DNA from 3 places in the Humibacter ginsengiterrae genome. Region 2 is predicted to be linked to each of the others. Evidence: predicted binding sites of a transcription regulator. Region 2 holds the regulator's gene; each other region holds the start of a gene.
What was found. The regulator HspR, encoded in region 2, represses chaperone genes until heat shock. The targets are predictions, from matches to a motif close to AAGTTGAGTCNNNNNGACTCAACTT.
Positions count from the first base shown of each region.

Region 1: ACYVII_RS08160 (ATP-dependent Clp protease ATP-binding subunit) is a predicted target of HspR. The motif match lies at 1,552-1,576, and genes of this name have one in related genera.
Region 3: ACYVII_RS04485 (Hsp20/alpha crystallin family protein) is a predicted target of HspR. The motif match lies at 2,518-2,542, and genes of this name have one in related genera.

Region 1 covers NZ_BAAGWY010000005.1:91,845-96,774, forward strand. Annotated here, with positions in the region: gene ACYVII_RS08160 (ATP-dependent Clp protease ATP-binding subunit) at 1-1,507, opposite strand, end outside; gene ACYVII_RS08165 (esterase-like activity of phytase family protein) at 1,677-4,930, opposite strand, start outside.
Region 2 covers NZ_BAAGWY010000010.1:82,654-87,583, reverse strand. Annotated here, with positions in the region: gene dnaK (molecular chaperone DnaK) at 1-1,134, shown strand, start outside; gene ACYVII_RS12765 (nucleotide exchange factor GrpE) at 1,137-1,898, shown strand; gene ACYVII_RS12760 (molecular chaperone DnaJ) at 2,036-3,034, shown strand; gene ACYVII_RS12755 (heat shock protein transcriptional repressor HspR) at 3,115-3,537, shown strand; gene ACYVII_RS12750 (SGNH/GDSL hydrolase family protein) at 3,586-4,278, shown strand; gene ACYVII_RS12745 (SGNH/GDSL hydrolase family protein) at 4,480-4,930, shown strand, end outside.
Region 3 covers NZ_BAAGWY010000002.1:424,629-429,558, forward strand. Annotated here, with positions in the region: gene ACYVII_RS04475 (S9 family peptidase) at 1-979, opposite strand, end outside; gene ACYVII_RS04480 (aldo/keto reductase) at 1,079-1,915, shown strand; gene ACYVII_RS04485 (Hsp20/alpha crystallin family protein) at 2,015-2,482, opposite strand; gene ACYVII_RS04490 (class I SAM-dependent methyltransferase) at 2,650-3,324, shown strand; gene ACYVII_RS04495 (hypothetical protein) at 3,332-3,754, shown strand; gene ACYVII_RS04500 (inorganic phosphate transporter) at 4,060-4,930, shown strand, end outside.

The DNA.
Region 1 (4,930 bases), on a different contig from region 2:
CATCCGCCCCGATACGTGCACCAGCAGCGGATGCCTCCGCCAGCCTGGACTCGACGCCTGCGATCTCATCGCGCAGCCTCGACGCCTCCTCGTAGTGCTCCGCCGAGACCGCTGCGTTCTTCTCCGCCTCCAGGTCGGCCAGCCGCTGCATCAGATCGGATGCGTCTGCCTGCTTGCCGAGCCGCAGCCGCAGTCGCGCGCCGGCCTGGTCGATCAGGTCGATCGCCTTGTCGGGCAGGCAGCGGTCGGAGACGTAGCGGGCGCTGAGCTCGACGGCCGCGCGGATCGCCTCGTCGGTGTACTCGACGCCGTGGTGCTCCTCGTACGCGTGACGCAGGCCGGAGAGGATCGCGACAGAGTCCTCGATCGACGGCTCCGCAACGGTCACCGGCTGGAAGCGGCGCTCCAGTGCAGGGTCCTTCTCGATCTGCCGGTACTCCTTGAGCGTCGTCGCACCGACCAGGTGCAGCTCGCCCTTCGCGAGACGCGGCTTCAGGATGTTGCCGGCATCCATTCCGCCGTCGCCGCCGGCGCCCGCACCCATCACCGTGTGCACCTCGTCGATGAAGACGATGAGCTCGCCCTTACGTTGCGAGATCTCGTCCATGAGCTTCGTCAGGCGCTCCTCGAAGTCGCCGCGGTAACGTGTCCCGGCCAGCATGCCGGGCAGATCGAGGGAGATCACGCGCTTGTCGCGCAGCTGCTCCGGAACGACGCCGTCGACGATCGCCTGAGCGAGCCCCTCGACGATCGCGGTCTTGCCCACACCGGCCTCGCCGACCAGCACCGGGTTGTTCTTGGTGCGCCGGGAGAGGATCTCCACGGTCTGCTCGATCTCGTCGACCCGGCCGATCACCGGGTCGAGCCTGCCTTCGCGGGCTTCGAGCGTGAGATCGGTGCCGAACCGGTCGAGCATGGGCGTCTCGGATGCCTGCCCCTCGGCATCCGCATCACTTCCAGCGCCCACGGTCGCGGCCTCACGCATGGCACCCGCGAGCGCCTCGGGCGTCACGCCTGCCGACTGCAGCACCTGGCCGGCGGGGGAGTCCTGAGCGATCACGAGCGCGTAGAAGAGGTGCTCGGGATCGATGTAGGTGGAGCCGGATGCGCGCGCCACCTGGTACGCGTGGAACAGCGTGCGCTGCGCCGGAGGCGTCAGGGCAGGCGCGTCCGTCGTCGCCTCGCCGGTCTGCGGCAGGCGCTGGTCCGCGGCGCGCACGATATGCGTGGGGTCGACGCCGATGCGACGCATCGCGTCGGCGGCCGGGTCCTCGTCGGCCATCACGCGAAGAATGTGCAGCGCGTCCAGCTCGTTGTGCCCGTGCTCGAGCGCGAACCGCCCAGCACGCTGCAGCACCTCCTGGGTGCGCCGGCTGAGAAAGCGGCTGATGTCGATCGAGCGGGCGGCGCGAGCGCGCTCGCCCGCGAGGTAACGCGCGAGGAAGTCGTCGAACGAGTTGCCCTCGCCGTTCGCCTCGGCGCCACCGGGGATGAAGTTCTCAGGCACTGAATCTCCTGTAGTTTCCGGGTTGTCTTCCGTTGAACCACCCGAACTTGAGCCGGGTGTTATCAACTTCAACATCTATCACGCAGGGATATTCCCGGTGCAACTCCTGGCATCGCGCGCGCACGGCGAAGGGCGCCGACAGTGGCCGGCGCCCTTCGTTCCGATGCGTTTACGGCAGCTTCGCGATGAGGTTCAGCACGCGCGTGGTCTGCGACGCGCTGAAGTTGTCGTCACTGATCAGGGCGATACCCGCCAGACGGAACGGTCCGGTGGTGAACGTCACCGCCATGCCCTCGAAGTTGTCGAGCAGCGGATTCGCCTGCGCCTCCTTGGCGCTCGCTCCCAGCGTGGGACACTGCACGACGTCGGCGACGAGCGTCTTGTGCAAAGCCAGGGTGTCGGATGCGTCCGAGAGATTCGAGACGCCGCTCACGTCGTGGGCCTTCCGCAGCCCAGTCACCGCGTACAGCTTCACCGAGTTTCCGATGGCCGGCGACCAGGCCGCCTCCTCCACGACGAGCGAGTCGTTGCCATACGCGGCCACCTCGGGGATGCGCATGCCCGGCTCCGCCCGGTACTCCACCTGCTTCGACAGCGTCCAGGCGCCGTGCCTGCCCTGCGTGTACACGAGCAGACGGTGCGCGGTGGCGTCGCCGTCGGTCGAGACGTCGCCCGACAGCGCGCCCTCCATGGCCGCCACGATCGTCTTGCCGTCCGGCGTGATCGTGAGGCCCTCCAGCGTGGCGTTCGCGGTCGCCTGGCCCGCGGCGGTCGTTCCGGTCACGGCGAAGCGGTCGGGAACAGGGAGCGACGCCTTCTGGATGCCGTCCCTTCCGAACACGCGGATCGACGGCTCCGTCTCGCTGCTGACGACGAAGTCCCCGTTCGGCAGCACGGCGAGTCCCTCGTTGTCGCTGTTCGTCCCGTTGTACGGGGTGCCGTCCGGGCGCTTCAGCACGAGCGGGTCCCGCGTGATCCGGGGGTGCGTCACTCCGGAGAGGAACCAGATGCGCGCCGGGTCGGATCCGTGATTGTCGACGGCGGAGACGTAGCCGCCGCTGCGCGGGTCGCGCGCGAGCGATGACAGACCGCCCACCTGCACGCCGTTGTAGGTGACCTTGTCGAGGGCATCCGAGTAGTCGGTGGCGACCGCCGAGGGCTCGCAGCGGCGGGACTCGAGGCCTGGCAGCGCCCATGGGCGGGCGCCGGCGGTCAGTGCCACCTCCTGCGGGTCATGGTCGCTGACCTGGTTCGCGAACTCCGAGTTGACGTGCACTACCTGGTAGTCCGGCTTGCCGACGCCCGCGGTGACGAGGATGTGGTCGAGCACCTGCGAGATCCCGTCGTACACGTAGGTGTACTGCTGGTCCTTCGGCAGCGTGGTGATGAGATCCCGCAGGATCGGGGTGCCGGATGCCGCGCCGGTGAGCGTCTGCAGTGCGGGGCTGAACTGGTAGTCGTTCAGGTCTCCCGCGACGACCACCTTCGCCTTCTTGTCGGCCTTCAACAGCGATGTCACGAAGTCGTGCACCTGGATAGCCTGCTTCTGCCGCTGGACAGCGGATGACTGCTGCGGGTACTGGTAGCGCCCGTCGGCGTTCTGGTCGCCGAGCTTCGAGTCGAAGTGGTTGCCGATCACGAAGACGTTCTCGCCGCGGAACAGGAACTCGCCGACCAGGGGCTTGCGGCTGTCCTCCCACGCATCGCTGGCCGGATCGATGCGCCCGGGGGAGAGCGTGAGGTCCGGCTTGCCGTGCACCTTCACCACCGACGTCGCCGTCGTCGAGCGGTCGACGTTCGCCCCGCCCCGGTCGACGAAGGCGACGCGGGCCGGGTCGAACAGGAACGCGACTCGGATGTTGCCACCCGGCTGTCCGCCGTCCTCGTCGTTCACCGGGTCGATCTCGCGCCAGTCGTACAGCGGGCCCCCTGCCGAGTGGATGGCCTGGGTCAGCCTGGTCAGCGCCTGGTCGGCGGCCACGGTTCCGGAGTCCGTCGCGCCGTCGTTGTCCTGCACCTCCTCGAGCGCCACGATGCCTGGCGAGGCGAGGTTGGTGACCACTCCCGCCGCAAGACGGCTGTACTTCGCGGCCGAGTCGGCTGGCGCGAGGTTCTCGACGTTGTAGTTGGCGACCGAGAGCTGATCATCCGATGCCCTCTTCGCCACGACCGGCTGCAGTCCGCCGGACTTCACCTGCCCGAGCTGGGTTGCCGCGATGAGGTACCCGCCGTACAAGGAGTAGTCGATCGGCCCGACGGTAGCGCCGGTGAAGACGTCGCCGACGGTGACGTTCGGGTTCGACCCGTCGGCCGGCACCACCTCGAGGCGGCCCGACGGCGTCTCGTTCTCGCCGGGCAGGTAGGTGCCACCGCGGTAGGTGACGTTCTGGTCCGGCTTCGTGGTGATGTACTGCTCGCCGTACTTGTCGCTGGGGCCGACCACGCGTGCGTCATCCACCTGCACTCGCATCCCCTCGACCGACTCGTAGAAGTCGAGTGCAGAGCGGGTCGGCGTGATCGGGGTCGTCTCGATGTTCCCGCCGCCGAGGTCGGGCGCATAGGCATCCGGCACCGTCGTCGGGCTCAGCACCACGGGTGCGGGCAGGGGGTTGCTGTGCGAGACGGTGTAGACCTGCGGGTTCTGCAGCTCTGTGATCGAGAGGTTCGATGTCGTCGACGGCGAGTCCCCGCTTGCCAGCGGGTAGTAGTCCTTCACCGTCGCCGAGACGAGCACCGAGTCTCCCTGCGCCGCAGAGGGCGCGGAGCCCGTGTAGACGAAGACGCCCTCGCTCGTCGCGGAGTTCGTGTCGGCGTCAGGGTCCTGCATCCAGAAGCCGCGGCTGGAACCGGATGCCCGCACTCCCGTCACAATGCCGGGCACGTTCGTCACCTTCTGGCCGTTCAAGGGGGAGACGAAGCTCGAGCCCTGGATGTCGTGGATGCGCGTCGTTCCCGGTGTCGGCGGGGTCGAGCCGCCGTCGTCGCCGGACGTGTCTGCGGTGCCGGGCGTCGGCGCCGCAGCGGAGAAGTCTGTTGCGTTGTTGTCGGTGTCCGCCGCGCTCGTGCGCTGCTCCGACGCGGTGTTCGAGGCACCGGCGGCCGGTGACCCCTCCGCGATCGCCGCTGTCCCGAAGCCGACGAGGTCGACGGATGCCGTACCGCACGATGCGCTGTCGGCGCACGTCAGCGGTGTGCTGCCCGACACCAACGCCACTGTGCCGTCGGTGGCCGACATGGTGATCGAGCCCGCGACATCCTGCTGCGGCAGCGGCGTGGTGCCGCCGTTGCCCTTCGCCTCGGCGACCACGTAGAACGCACCGGGAGCGATGCTGCCGCTCAAGTCGGTGACCTGCCAGGTGCCGGTCGCAGACTTCGAGTGGTACTGAACGGACCATCCGGCGAGGTCGACCGCAGCCGACCCGC
Region 2 (4,930 bases):
AAGAAGGAGCTCTCCAGCTCGATGTCGACGAGCATCCAGCTCCCCTACCTGTCGCTGACCGAGAACGGACCGGCGAACCTCGACGAGACCCTCACCCGGGCTCAGTTCGAGCAGATGACCTCCGACCTTCTGGACCGCACCAAGAAGCCGTTCCAGGATGTCATCAAGGAGGCCGGCATCAAGGTCTCCGACATCGCGCACGTCGTGCTGGTAGGCGGATCGACCCGCATGCCCGCCGTGTCGGATCTCGTGAAGCAGGAGACCGGCGGCAAGGAGCCCAACAAGGGCGTCAACCCCGATGAGGTCGTCGCCGTCGGTGCCGCACTGCAGGCCGGCGTGCTGAAGGGCGAGCGCAAGGACGTTCTGCTCATCGACGTCACCCCGCTGAGCCTCGGCATCGAGACCAAGGGCGGCATCATGACGAAGCTGATCGAGCGCAACACGGCCATTCCGACCAAGCGCAGCGAGACGTTCACGACCGCCGACGACAACCAGCCGTCGGTCGCGATCCAGGTGTTCCAGGGTGAGCGCGAGTTCACCCGCGACAACAAGCCGCTGGGCACGTTCGAGCTGACCGGCATCGCGCCGGCGCCGCGGGGCATCCCGCAGGTCGAGGTCACCTTCGACATCGACGCGAACGGAATCGTGCACGTGTCCGCGAAGGACAAGGGCACCGGCAAGGAGCAGTCGATGACGATCACCGGTGGCTCCTCGCTGCCGAAGGACGACATCGAGCGCATGGTGCGCGAGGCCGAGGAGCACGCCGCAGAAGACAAGAAGCGTCGCGAGTCCGCCGAGGTGCGCAACAGCGCCGAGCAGATGGTCTACTCCATCGAGAAGCTCATCAAGGACAACGACGACAAGCTGCCGGCGGACGTGAAGACCGACGTGCAGGGCGACGTGGATGCCCTCAAGTCCGCTCTCGCAGGTGACGACGACGACGCGGTGAAGGCCGCGCACGACAAGCTCATCGCGAGCCAGCAGAAGCTGGGCGAGGCGATCTACCAGTCCGCTCAGGCGCAGGGCGAGCAGGGCGACCCGAACGTGGCCGACCCGGGCAACGGCGAGGTGCCGAACCCCGAGGAGGACGTGGTCGACGCCGAGGTCGTGGACGACGAGGACGAGAAGAAGTAGTCATGGCGAATAACGACGAATCATCGCGCGCTGGAGCTGGGGGCGATCGCGAGAGCGATCGCGCGACGCCAGCGCCGAGCGAGCCTGCGAGCGAGGGCCCGCACGAGGAGCCGGTCGTCCGCGACAAGCGACGCATCGACCCCGAGACGGGCGAGGTTCGTCGGCCGGACGGCGACGCGGCGGAGTCGAAGGACTCCGCCGCGCGGCCCGGATCTGGTGACTCCGATCCCGATCTCGAGCACGAGCAGGTGGTCGACACCGGCGAGGGCTATGAGGGTCCGGATGTCGAGACATCCCTCTCCGACGCGGATCTCGACTTCTTGTCGGGCCAGTCCAGCGCCGAGCAACTGGCCGCCGAACGGCTCGCCGACCTGCAGCGGGTGACAGCCGAGTACGCGAACTACCGCAAGCGCACCGAGGCCAACCGAGAGGTCGAGCGGGAACGAGCCGTCGCTGACGCGGCGAAGGCGATCCTGCCCGTGCTCGACGACATCGACCGTGCCGAGAAGCACGGCGATCTCGAGGGCGAGACGGCATTCGCGACGATCGCGGGCAAGCTGCGCGCTGCGGCTTCCGAGAAGCTAGGGCTGCAGCCGTTCGGTGCCGCGGGCGAGGCGTTCGACCACAACGTGCACGAGGCGATCTTCCAGCAGCCGTCGCCCGACGTGACGGAGCCGACCGTCCTCGACGTCGTCGAGGTGGGTTACACGCTCGGCTCTACGCTGGTGCGGGCGGCCAAGGTGGTCGTCGCGGTCCCGCAGTAGCGTCCGCATTCCATTCAGGTCGCAGTTTTCGTCGCTTTCGAGCCCACATGATGACGAAAACTGCGACCTGAAACGATGACACGCCGCCGTTCACAACCGAACACGCAAGAACAGAACACACAGAAAGGAGGTGCCGGGTGGCCAGTCAGGACTGGTTCGACAAGGACTTCTACAAGGTGCTCGGCGTCTCCAAAGACGTTTCGCAGTCCGAGTTGAAGAAGACCTACCGCAAGCTCGCGCGCCAGTACCACCCGGACTCCAACCCGGGCGACGCCAAGGCCGAGGCGAAGTTCAAGGAGATCAGCGAGGCGTACTCCGTGCTCTCCGACGACGAACAGCGCAAGGAGTACGACCAGATCCGCGCCATGGGCTCCGGTGCCAGGTTCACCGCTCCGGGAGGCGGCGCGGGCGCCGGTGGATTCGAGGATGTCTTCGGCGGCATGTTCGGCCAGGGCGGCCGTGGGCAGTCCTACACATTCCAGCAGGGCGGCGCCGGTTACGACGACCTGCTCGGCGGCCTCTTCGGCAACGGGCGCTTCGGCCAGTCGACGGGCGGATTCCGGGGCTACGGCGGCCCAACCCGTGGACAGGATGTCTCGGCATCCACCACCATCGACTTCCAGACCGCTGTCACCGGCGAGACCGTGCACCTGACCGTGGACGGCGAGACCGTGAAGGTGCGCATTCCGGCAGGGGTGAGCGACAAGCAGCGCATCCGTGTGCCAGGTAAGGGACGTCCTTCCCCGGATGGCGGCGAACGCGGCGATCTCTACCTCACCGTCACGGTGCGCAGGCATCCGGTGTTCGAACGCGAGGGTCTGAACCTGCGCGTCATGGTGCCGGTGACGTTCGCGGAGGCGACGCTCGGCGCCACGATCGAGGTTCCGACGCTCGACGGTGGAACGGTACGGCTCAAGGTGGCGCCCGGAACGCCGAGCGGCAGGGTGCTGCGCGTGAAGGGCAGAGGCGTCGTCTCCAAAAAGGCGGCGGGCGACCTGCTCGCAGAGGTGCAGGTGGTCGTGCCATCGCACCTGAGCAAGCAGGGTGAGGATGCGCTCAAAGCGTTCGACGCCACGCTGCCCGACGAGAATCCCCGCGAGGAGCTGCTCGCGAAGGCGCGCGCAGCGGCGCGGTGACCTCGAGCCGACACCGCCGGTCGAGCGCGTCGAAACCAGCGAATGCGGAAGACTTCTGAAGAGAGCGGAGGTGAGCGGTGATGGTCGAGTTGGATGAGACGACGCCCGTCTTCGCGATCACCGCGGCCGCCGAGCTGGCCGGCATGCATCCGCAGACGCTGAGGCAATACGACCGGCTCGGACTGGTGAGCCCGCGCCGCACGGCCGGGCGGTCGCGTCGCTACTCGATGCGCGATGTGGTGCAGCTACGGGAGGTTGCACGACTCGGTTCGGAGGGCGTCAGCCTGGAGGGCATTCGGCGCATCCTCGAGCTCGAGAACCAGGTGAACCGGCTCGGCGCACGCGTGCGCGAGCTGGAGACCGCGCTCGCCGACGAGATGCTGAACCGGCCAGGTCGCCGGGTGTTCGCCGCCGGCTCCGAGGGCGAGGTCGTCTCGCTGCGCGCCGGAACCCGGGTGCGGCGCAGCAACCAGGTGGTCGTCTGGCGGCCGCTCGACCGGTGATGACAGCGTGCAGTGCGTGCAAAAGCTTCGAGTCGTAGCGTCGATGTCATGACACGGACGCCCGTCGCTGCCGTGGCGCTGGGCGTGAGCGCCGCAGCAGTCGTGCTCGGCGTCGCCGCACTCGCGGTCGCTACGACTCTTTCGGCGAATTTGCACAGTCATCCGATCGTCGCTGACCAGCCGGCCGATGCCACCACCGTCGTCGCCATCGGCGACTCGATCATGGACGGGAACGGGCTGGATCCCGATCAGGCCTGGCCGAAGGTGATCGCCGGCTACAACGGCTGGCACCTGGTCAACCTCGCGACCAACGGGGCGGGCTTCGTCGCCAAGGGCAACAACGGCTCGATCTTCGCCGACCAGGTGAAGGAGGCCGTTCAGTTCGACCCGTCGATGGTGATCATCTCGGGCAGCAGCAACGACCTGGGCGTACCCGAGTCTGACGTGCAGGCGTCGATGATCAGCGCCATGAACATGCTGCGGCACGATCTTCCGCACACCCGCATCGTCGCCGTGAGCCCGGTGTGGAACGAGAACGAGCATCCGAAGCAGCTCGACGAGATCAACGACGACATGGAGGCCGCCGTCAAGCACGTCGGAGGCACCTACCTCGACATCGGAACGCCGCTGCTCGGAAAGCCGGGCTACATGCAGTCCGATGACGTGCACCCGACCTCCGACGGCCAGCTCGTCATCGCCGCCGCCGTCGAGGCGCGGATGCGTGCAACCCACCTCGTGTAGCGAGATTTCGCACGATGCACCGAAAACCGAAGGGTCCGACGGAAGCGGTGTCGCTGCCTTTGCGGTTCAGGCGTCGTTTTCCGGTGGAACGTGCGGCGCGTCACAGGTCATGGCGTGGAGGCCACGCTGGCCTGGCACCTCATAGGAACCTCATCGCCAGCTCTGGTCGGCGGCAACAGCTGGGTTCGTAACCTGATCGTTATGAAGTTCAAGCGGCCGATCGCGCCGGCGCTGGCCATGGCGTCCGTGGCGTTGGCCGTCGCCGGATACCTCACGGTCGGGGCCCCGGCCGCTGCGGCGACGGCGGGACGTTCAACGGCCGTCGCGATCGGGGACTCCATCATGGACGGCCACAATCTGCGGCCCGATCAGGCGTGGCCGGTGATCATCGCGCACGACGACGACTGGTCGCTCACGAACCTGTCGGCCGACGGAGACGGTTTCGTCACGGTCGGCGACGACGGGACGACCTTCTTGCAGCAGGTGCGCGAGGCGATCACGTCGCATCCGTCGATCGTGATCGTTTCGGCGAGCAGCAACGACCTGGGCGTCCCAGAACCTGAGGTGAGGTCCGCCATGGTCGAGGCCGTCGACGAGTTGCACGCGGCGCTGCCGAAGGCCGAGATCATCGGCTTCAGCGCGATCTGGAATC
Region 3 (4,930 bases), on a different contig from region 2:
GCGGGTCGGATGCCGCGACATCCACCAGCTCGAAGTCCTCTGCACCGTCGTTGTGCACGATGAGCAGCCGGTCCTCACCGGCGACGACGGCGTGCTCGACCGAGTACTCGACGCCTTCGCGCCTCGGCCACACCACCGTGGGGGCGGCGGTCGGATCGGCGGCCGGGATCAGCCGCGACTCGCTCGTGATGGATGAGCCGATACCTACTTCGATGTAGCCGCGACTGCGTGTGACGCCGATGCCGACCCAGAATCGCTCGTCCTTCTCGTGGTGCACCACGACGTCGGCGGAAGGCTCCGTTCCCAGGGCGTGACGCCAGATGGTGTCGGGGCGCCACGCATCGTCGACGGTCGCGTAGAACGCGTGCCGGCCGTCGGGGGAGAGCACGGCGCCGGCCGACGTGTTCGGCACCTCGTCGCCGAGCTCACCGCCGTTCACGAGGTCGCGCACGCGAAGCGTGTACCGCTCGTCGCCGACGGTGTCCACGGCGTACAGCAGCATCGTGCCGTCGGTGCTGACGTCGAACGTGCCCAGCCGGAAGAAGTCGTGGCCCTCCGCCTCAGCGTTCGCGTCGAAGAGCACTTGTTCGCCGGCCAGCGCGGGTGTGCCGGCGTCGACGTCGGCCACAGTGGGAGGCGTCCAGTCGTCGTCGGAGGCGATCGGTGCGCGGCACTGCACGCCGTACTGCCTGCCCTCGAACGAGCGGGAGTAGTACCACCAGCGACCCTCGCGCACCGGAACGGAGAGGTCGGTCTCCTGAGTGCGCGACCTGATCTCCTCGAAGATCCGCTTGCGCAACGGTTCCAGGTGCGCTGTCCTTGCCTCGGTGAACGCGTTCTCCGCCTCCAGGTGCGCGATCACCTCTGGGTCGTCCTTGTCCCGCAACCACTCGTAGGGGTCTTCGACCGAGTCTCCGTGGTGTGTGCGGGTGAACGGGACCCGCTTGGCGGCGGGAGCGGCGATATCGAGATCGGGCATGGCATCCACGCTATCCGCAAGACGCGCGATGCCGCCGACGGCGACCACGGGTCGTCGATGGCAGCCTCGGCGTGGTGGAGTGTCGGTAGCGTTGCCTGCATGAGCATTCCGCAGCGCGTGTTGAACGATGGAACGAGCATCCCGGCGATCGGCTTCGGAACGTATCCGTTGCGCGGCGAGACGGGCGAGAAGGCGGTGGTGTCGGCGATCGAGGCCGGCTACCGGCTGCTGGACACGGCCGTGAACTACGAGAACGAGGATGCCGTCGGGCGCGGCATGCGGGCATCAGGGCTCGAGCGCGCCCAGCTCATCGTGCAGACCAAGATCCCCGGCAGGCACCACGGGTACGACGAGACGATGGCCTCGTTCGAGCAGTCCCGGCGCGCTCTGGACGTCGAGAAGATCGATGTATACCTGATCCACTGGCCGAACCCGAGCGTCGACCGCTACGTCGACACGTTCAAGGCGATGATCGAACTGCGCGACCGCGGTCTCGTGCGAACGATCGGTGTCTCTAACTTCACCGAGGAGTTCCTCACCAGGCTGCAGCGCGAGACCGGAGAGCTGCCCGCGGTGAACCAGATCGAGTTGCACCCGTACTTCCCGCAGGAGCGGCTGCGAGCGTTCCACGACGAGCACGGCGTCGTGACCGAGGCGTGGAGTCCGCTCGGCAAGAACTCGCCGGTACTGAAAGAACAGGCGATCGTGGACGCCGCCGCCTCTCACGGTGTCACTCCGGCTCAGGTCGTACTGCGCTGGCACGTTCAGCTCGAATCGGTGCCGCTGCCGAAGTCGGGCAATGCCGAGCGTCAGCACGAGAACTTCGACATCTTCGGCTTCGAGCTGACCAACGACGAGGTCGCGGCGATCACCGCGCTCGGCAGGTCGGACGGCCGGCTGTTCGGAGGCGACCCGAACCACCACGAGGAGCAGTAGCCGCAGCAAGCGGAGACGCACGAAGGCGGGGCCGGGGGATGAGTCCCCGGCCCCGCCTTCGTGCCAGATCTCAGCGCACGCGTGCGGTGCGCACGACGTTCACGCGTCGATCGGCTTCTCGTGCTTCTCCTCGACCGTCACCGTCGGGTGGTCGCCTTCGCCCGTGGCGGCGCCGCTGGTCACGGCGATCTTGCGAGGCTTCGCCTTCTCGCTGACCGGGATCGTCACGCTGAGCACGCCGTTCACGTAGTTCGCGGAGATCCGGTCGGTGTCGAGGCCCTGGCCCAGGCTCAACTGGCGCAGGAACGAGCCGGACTGGCGCTCGCGCGTGATCCACTTCACGCCCTCACCGCTCGACAGCGTGCGCTCGGCGCGGATCGTCAGCAGCTGACCGTCGACGTCGATGTCCACCGAGCCGGGGTCGATGCCGGGCAGGTCGGCGTTCAGCACGTAGGTGTCGCCGTCGCGGTACAGGTCCATCGGCATCAGCCGCGGCCCCTGCCCGCCGCCGAACATGGCGCCGGCCAGTCGGTCGAGTTCGCGGAACGGGTCGTAGTTGGTTGCCATCTCTACTCCTCCATGGGTCGATCCACGATGGTTCAAAGTTGAGCCGCATAGGCTCAACTACGGTCAGATTAGCACTCTGATGTGGAGAGTGCCAACGGTGAGTTCTTCCCGCCGCGTCTGCTCTGGGCGAACGCGGGTGAGGCACCGGCCGGGACCACAATGGAGGGATGCACGCAGCCGAGAGCCCCGAAGAGATCGCACGCCGCTTCGACGAGCGTGCGGGCCACTACGACGAGTCCGAGTTCCACACGGCTCTCGCCGGGGCGGTCGCGCAGTTCGCCGGAACCGACGGTGTGCGCAGCGTGCTCGACATGGCGACCGGCACCGGGCTCGTTCTGCGGGCGTTGCCGGAGGTGGACATCCGCAAGGTCGGTGTCGACCTGTCTCCCGGCATGCTCGAGGTTGCCCGTGAGCACCTGCCCGGTGCGCAACTGATCGAGGGTGACGCCTCGATCGCGCCCGACGTCGGCGGAGAGCAGTTCGATCTGATCACGTGCGTCACCGCGCTGCACCTCCTGCCCAGCCCGGTGGATGCGCTGCGATCGTGGCGCAGTGCGCTGGCGCCGGAAGGGCGTGTCGTGGTGGGGGTGTTCCGAACGGACGACGCGCGCGATGTGCCCGAGGTCGCCGAGGCCGTGAGCCGCGGCGCCGAGCGGCGCCCGCACGGCACGCACGACGAGCTGCACGCACGGGTCGGCACCGAGGAGGCGCTGAGAGTGCTGGCAGCCGAATCGGGTTACGAGCTCGGGAGGGTACGCACCTGGGTGCTGCCTGAGCCGCTCGAGGTGTGCCTGCTCGCAGAGCTCGTCCCGGCACGCCCACTCGGTGTCCGCGACGCATAATGGCGGGATGATCACGACCGAGCTGGCACGCGAGCTGCGAGACCACGGACTGGTGTGGCATCCGGCATCCGGCGACGTCTTCGCCATCGACTCGGGCGAGTTCGACGGCGAGACGTTCACCGTGAGCGACATGACGATCGAGGCCCATGAGTTCGACACCGGCACCATCCTCGGCTTCAACGGCACGACGGAGTGGGCGCTCGACTCGGTCGCGGTCGAGAACGCGGTGTGGCTGCCGCGAGAGGATCAGCTCCGTAGTCTCCTCGGCGGCACGTTCGTGGCGCTGAACCGCACGGATGCCGGTGACTACGTCGTCGAGACTGCTCGCGACGGCGCGCACGCACGTTTCGCTGCGGCGGAGGCAGAGACGGCGTATGCGCACGCGGTGCTTGCCCTCATCGCGCAGGCGACGGCGGACGCCGCCACCTGATCGGGCGGGCGCTCAGGCGTCCGCGAGCGCCGCGGGCGTGATTCCCGCCACAGGCGCGCATCCGGTCATCGCCATCGTGATGTCGAGTTCGGTGAGCACGTTCTGCAGCACCTCTCGCAGCACCGGCGATCGCGGTGATATCCGCGCGCTCCCCTCGTCGAGTTGACCGTGCCACCGCCACATGTGACGATCGACGTGGTCCTTAACGCACGGTGCACCACGGATGAACGTCGCCGTTGCGCCGCCTCCGGCTCGCCGGGGAAGCGGGAGGCCGTGCCCGTGCCCGCTATTCGAGAAAGACGTCGGTGGACCTCACCCTGATCGTCGTGCTGGTGATCGCGCTGGCACTCTTCTTCGATTTCACCAACGGCTTCCACGACACGGCGAACGCCATGGCGACGCCGATCGCGACCGGCGCGATGCGGCCGAAGATCGCGGTCGCGCTCGCCGCCGTGCTCAACCTGGTGGGGGCGTTCCTCTCCACGGCGGTGGCGAAGACCATCTCGAACGGCCTCATCAACGAGGGCCACGGCGGTGTTCTGATCACACCGACGATGATTTTCGCCGGGCTCGTCGGCGCCATCATCTGGAATCTCGTCACCTGGCTCTACGGCCTTCCCTCCAGCTCCAGCCACGCACTCTTCGGCGGACTGATCGGTGCCGCGATCGTCGGCGCCGGTTTCGGGTCGGTCGACTACGTCGTGCTGCTCGACAAGGTCATCCTGCCGGCCGTGCTTTCCCCGATCATCGCGGGCCTCGTGGCTTTCTGCGCCACCCGGTTGGCCTATGCGATCACGCGCCGGTACGACCGTCTGCCCGACGGTCGCGCCGGGTTCCGGTTCGGCCAGATCTTCTCGTCGTCGCTCGTGGCGCTCGCCCACGGCACCAACGACGCACAGAAGACGATGGGCGTCATCACGCTCGTGCTCATCTCGGCGGGCGCGCTCGCGCCGGGTTCGAATCCTCCCGTGCTCGTCATCGCGGCCTGTGCGCTGGCCATCGGCATCGGCACCTACACCGGCGGATGGCGCATCATCCGCACCCTGGGCAAGGGGCTCACGGATGTGAAGCCGGCGCAGGGCTTCGCGGCGGAGACCAGCACCGCGGCGACCATCCTCGCCTCCTCGCACCTCGGGTTCGCGCTCTCGACTACACAGGTGGCATCCGGATCGGTGA